2 regions of the Paenibacillus sp. PDC88 genome follow, and region 2 is predicted to be linked to the other one. Evidence: riboswitches for the same ligand, from Rfam matches in the RefSeq annotation. Region 2 holds a riboswitch; the other holds the start of a gene.
What was found. A riboswitch is a leader RNA that binds a small molecule or an ion and turns the genes downstream of it on or off. The one in region 2 is predicted to bind ZMP and ZTP.
Positions count from the first base shown of each region.

Region 1 (2,447 bases), on a different contig from region 2:
GCTTCAAAATCAATGGTGCGCGGATATGCACTTGCGCCTGCTACGATCAGACGAGGACGATGCTTAAACGCCGCTTTGCGAACCTCATTGTAATCGATGCGGAATGTATCTTCCTGAACACCATAAGCAACAAAGTTATAGAGAAGACCCGATGCATTCACCGGGCTGCCATGTGTTAAATGACCACCATGTGCAAGGTTCATCCCGAGCACAGTGTCTCCCGGTTTGAGCGCAGCAAGATATACAGCCATATTCGCCTGTGCACCGGAGTGCGGCTGAACGTTGACATGCTCTGCACCAAACAATTCTTTGGCACGCTCACGAGCGATATCTTCAACCACGTCAACATGTTCGCATCCGCCATAGTAACGTTTGCCAGGGTAGCCCTCAGCATATTTATTTGTAAGTACGGAGCCCATCGCTTCGATAACTGCTTCGGAGACGATATTCTCAGAGGCGATCAGCTCGATATTGTTTTGCTGACGCTTTAATTCCAATCCCATCGCATTGAGTACTGCCGGGTCTGCTTTGCGCAATTGATCCATAACTTGAATTCCTCCCATATGATAGCTGTTTTAATTAAATTCTCAATCACAAGTTGAAGTGTTGCCGATTACATCAAGCTGGTACACCGCACGCTCTCCGCCAATAAGCTTCGGCCTCGACAATGCGGTAGTCACCCGTGCTTCCCCAATATAACGCCTTGCTGTACGGTAAGGAACAGCAACTCTCCTCAAATGCATGCCGATGAGTGTCTCACCGATATCCATGCCCGCATGCGCTTCAATCGTTTCGGCAAGACAGGGTTCTTGCAGAGATCGATAAGCTGCGGCGGCCATGGAGCCTCCTGCCTTCGGAACCGGTACGGCTGCTACCTCCGTAAGTCCAAGCCTCTCAAGCAGCGAACGCTCCAGAACCAATGCTCGGTTCAAATGCTCGCAGCACTGCACAGCAACCTCAAAACCGTAAGCATTCTTCACTTCATTTATACCTTGAAGCAATGCTTGTGCAATCTCTGAGGCTCCAGCTGTCCCAATGCGCTTGCCTGCTACCTCGCTTGTACTGGTGCCAATGACGACGACTTTACCTGGACCAAGCTTTCCTTCAATCGCAAGCTCTTCCAGCACCTCAGCTGTCTGTGCCGTAATTTGGTCCAATTCCGGGTGACTGCTGTTCTGTTCCATAGCCTAATGAACCCTCCCCTTCCGTTTGTGACTTCAAAACGATCGCAAGAAAGAGTTGTTCACTCATGAGAATCGTCTAATTCGCCCTATTTTGCGATCTGCCAAGATCATTTGAGTCTTATTATACCGAAAAATATGACGAAATACGAAAAAAGAGCAGTCTCCCACACAAGTATACCTTGCGTGCAAGAAATGCTCTTTTGCCCAGGCGACCGGCCGTTATCTCCGATGCTCCATCGTGGTTTAATCCACACTTGTCGCCAGTTACACCGGAATCTCATTTATCTTCTTCATCATAGAACATCAGATGTTAGAAATCAACTATTTCTAGAGTGCTGCACCAAAAAAATCAGCTGAGCTTATCCAGTACACGCTCAACCGCAGAACGGATCTCCGCTGCCGTCACATCATAATCTTCTCTGCTGCCCCCAAAAGGGTCTGAAATATCAAAGCTTGGAATTCGCTGCTGGATTTCGATAATACGCTGACGATCCGAGTCCAGCACTTCCTGTCCAAGCGCACGCTTCATTTGCCATTCTGCATACAATCGATCCCGTTCCTTAAGATCAGCCAGGACTTTCGGATCATCTTCTGCATATTCCTTCAGCGTGTAGATCTTATCAGCACACTCAGGATAGTGATGAATGACTTGCTGCTTATGTGAACCCGTTAGGGTTAATATAAGATCTGCCCATTGGACTAGATCGCGATTGACCGAGGATGAAGTTATGACATCCTGAATATCGTGATCCCTGAGCACAGCAGCTGCATGACGAGAGATGGTACTTCCATCTATCGCAGACACTCCTGCGGATCGAACTTCGACATCAATACCTCTTGAAGCAGCAGCTTTGCGAAACAGACCCTCTGCCATCGGGCTGCGGCATGTATTGCCTGTACATACGAATAGAATATTCTTCATATTGTCACCTCCGTCGTCTGTATAACTGGATGAAATCCATTGTCATTAAGTTCCCTATGAGATGAATTCTATTGTATGACGCTTCGTCTCAATATGCAAAAGAGAAAAATCGAGCTAGAAGATGAACAGCATGCCAAAAGCCAGCAATATGGCCCCTCCTACAGCTTCTCCGTATTCTCCGAGATTACGGCTCACTCTTCTGCCTATCAATAAACCGACCATCGACATCACGAAACCACAGATGCCGAAGGCGATAACGGTCAGCCATAAATCACTCTTGAACATACCGAGGGTTACACCAACGGAGAAGGAATCAATACTAACACTAACCGCAAATATCA
Region 1 is NZ_FNNT01000003.1:157,516-159,962, forward strand. Features, by position in the region: gene glyA (serine hydroxymethyltransferase) at 1-545, opposite strand, end outside; gene BLW49_RS11270 (TIGR01440 family protein) at 588-1,184, opposite strand; ZMP/ZTP riboswitch at 1,380-1,462, opposite strand; gene BLW49_RS11275 (low molecular weight protein arginine phosphatase) at 1,534-2,106, opposite strand; gene BLW49_RS11280 (manganese efflux pump MntP) at 2,221-2,447, opposite strand, start outside.
Region 1: it holds a riboswitch for ZMP and ZTP, as region 2 does, so the genes downstream of both, BLW49_RS11270 (TIGR01440 family protein) here and BLW49_RS19370 (bifunctional 5,10-methylenetetrahydrofolate dehydrogenase/5,10-methenyltetrahydrofolate cyclohydrolase) in region 2, are expected to answer to the same signal.

Region 2 (2,447 bases):
ATTTCAGATGAGCTTGATCGTACCATTTATTAGATTTACAGAGGAGCTTATCTGATTCAGAATGGTGCTCCCCTCATTTGATATGATAAGGATTTATGTATAATATAAATTTGGAAAAATATGCTATGATAGCCATCAGGCCCTTCCATCAGGAAGGGCCCTTTTATAATCTTTGCAAGCTAATCGCTTAAAAATGCTGCATCATGAAATTACTGCTCTTGCTTCAGTAATGACTTGTACGCCGATTTTACCGTATGCTCAATCAAGGTCGCGATGGTAACGGGGCCGACACCGCCAGGTACAGGCGTGATGGCAGAGGAGTGCGGCAAGCAGGCATCATAGTCGACATCACCGATGTTCCCTTTGTTGTAGCCTGCATCAACGACAACGGCTCCCGGCTTGATCCAATCTCCTTGTACGAAGTTCGGTTTACCTACGGCAGCGACCACAATGTCTGCCTGTTTCACAATCGCTTCAATATTTACCGTTCTGGAGTGGCAGGTCGTCACCGTTGCATTGCGATTCAGCAGCATCGCCGATACCGGTTTGCCAAGGATCGGACTGCGGCCGATGACTACGGCGTGCTTGCCCTCCATTGGAATGTTATAGAAGTCAAGAATGCGGATAATGGCCTGCGGTGTGCAGGATGGATAATCCGCTTCGCCAAACGCGTTCAGTGCATAGCCAAGCGTCGTTACTCCGTCTACATCTTTTTCAATGCTGATCGTGTCAAAGCATGCTCTTTCATCAATATGATGCGGGACCGGATGCTGCAGCAGAATGCCGTGAACGGAAGGGTCTTGATTCAGCTTGTTGATTTCTTGAATCAGTTCCTCTGTCGTTGTCTCGGCAGGAAGCACCACCTTGATCGACTCCACCCCGATTCGTGCACAAGCATTCCCTTTCATACGTACGTAAGTTGCCGAAGAAGGGTCATCTCCAACCAGGATGGTAGCCAGACACGGCTGGATTCCCCGCTCCTTCAGTTCTTTCACCTTTGCTCCCGTTTCTTCTCTCATGTAATCTGCTACCGTTTGACCATTCAGAATCAGTGTGTTGTCGCTCATCCTCACATCGCCCTTTCCAAGTAAAAAAGAGGCAAGGAAACCTAAGTTTCCTTACCTCTGCCCAGGCGTACGGCTATATCTAATCACATGCTCCCTCACGGTTCACCGTGTACGCCAGTTACATGTGACGTTCTTAATTGTAATGTATAAGTGAGACCTCATTATGAAAGAACAGTTAAAAAACGAAGCTCACCCCATGATGGTACTGCATTTTGTCGAATTGTTCAATAGGGATACACAAGATTTGGAATGATGAGCTATATCCGGCTTCGGTATAATTAATATAGAATTTGAAAAAGGACTCAATTAAACATTTTTTATAAAACGTGCTATAAAAATAAACCGTCGTCCGTCTTATGTATAGCTGCAGCTGAAAGGAGACGTTAAACATATGGAAGGACAGGAAATCGACGTTTTCCGTACAGTGTTTGAAGAGCATTACCCTATTGTACGACGAAAACTGATGGCTCTGATCCAGGATGAAGCCGCCGCGGAAGATCTTGCGCAAGAGGTATTTATTCGGCTGTATCGGAATCCGCCAGATGATCCGGGTGCGATAGGTGCATGGCTTCACCGTGTACTGACTCGCATCGGATATGATTATATGAGTAAACAAATACGAGAACGGAAGCTCAAGGAGAAGCAGGAGCAGTACTATGACAGCAGAGAGCAGCTCCTGTCCTCTGGAGAAGAGATTGTACTGAAGCGTATGGATCAGGAAGAAGTACGTGAATGGATGGATGATCTGCCGGAGCGCGACAGACAACTGCTGATGCTGAAGTATTCAGGCTACAGTTATGCAGAGATAGCGGAAGAACTGAATGTAAGGCCTCCCCTTGTCGGCTCGATGTTAAGCAGAGCTACAAGCAAGCTGAGGAGAAAGGTTCAGGGAAAGTCCGCGCCACAGTCCTGAGGATCATACCAATTAGCATAGTAAGGAGTTGAACGTGCACATGACATCAAAGCCGAACGGAAAAGACGAGAACAAGCAGCTTGAAGATGCTTGGAACAAGCTGGCGTCAAGGCTTGAAGAAGAAGAAATGAGCCCCAAGTGGTCAGCATGGTCCATGGAGCGTGGAAACGGGCCTAAGGCAGCACATCCATTAAAGGAAGATGTATTAAAAGGTGTATTAAAAAATGAAATCAGGGGAGAGAGATACGATATGACGGATCATCAGAATCAGGAGAAGCAGACCGCTGTTGTGAAGAAAAAGCATCATATGAAAAAGCCGGTTAAGAAGTGGCTCAGCATAGCAACGGCGGCGGCTGTGGCAGGAGTCATGATCGCGACTCCGCTCGGAGATAAGGCGCTTGCCGCGATACTAAACCAATTCCGTATGGATGAGGTAACGGTAGTTAATGAAGGAGATGTTATGGACT
Region 2 is NZ_FNNT01000006.1:315,356-317,802, reverse strand. Features, by position in the region: gene BLW49_RS19375 (alpha-glucuronidase family glycosyl hydrolase) at 1-33, shown strand, start outside; gene BLW49_RS19370 (bifunctional 5,10-methylenetetrahydrofolate dehydrogenase/5,10-methenyltetrahydrofolate cyclohydrolase) at 210-1,067, opposite strand; ZMP/ZTP riboswitch at 1,120-1,199, opposite strand; gene BLW49_RS19365 (sigma-70 family RNA polymerase sigma factor) at 1,459-1,980, shown strand; gene BLW49_RS19360 (hypothetical protein) at 2,021-2,447, shown strand, end outside.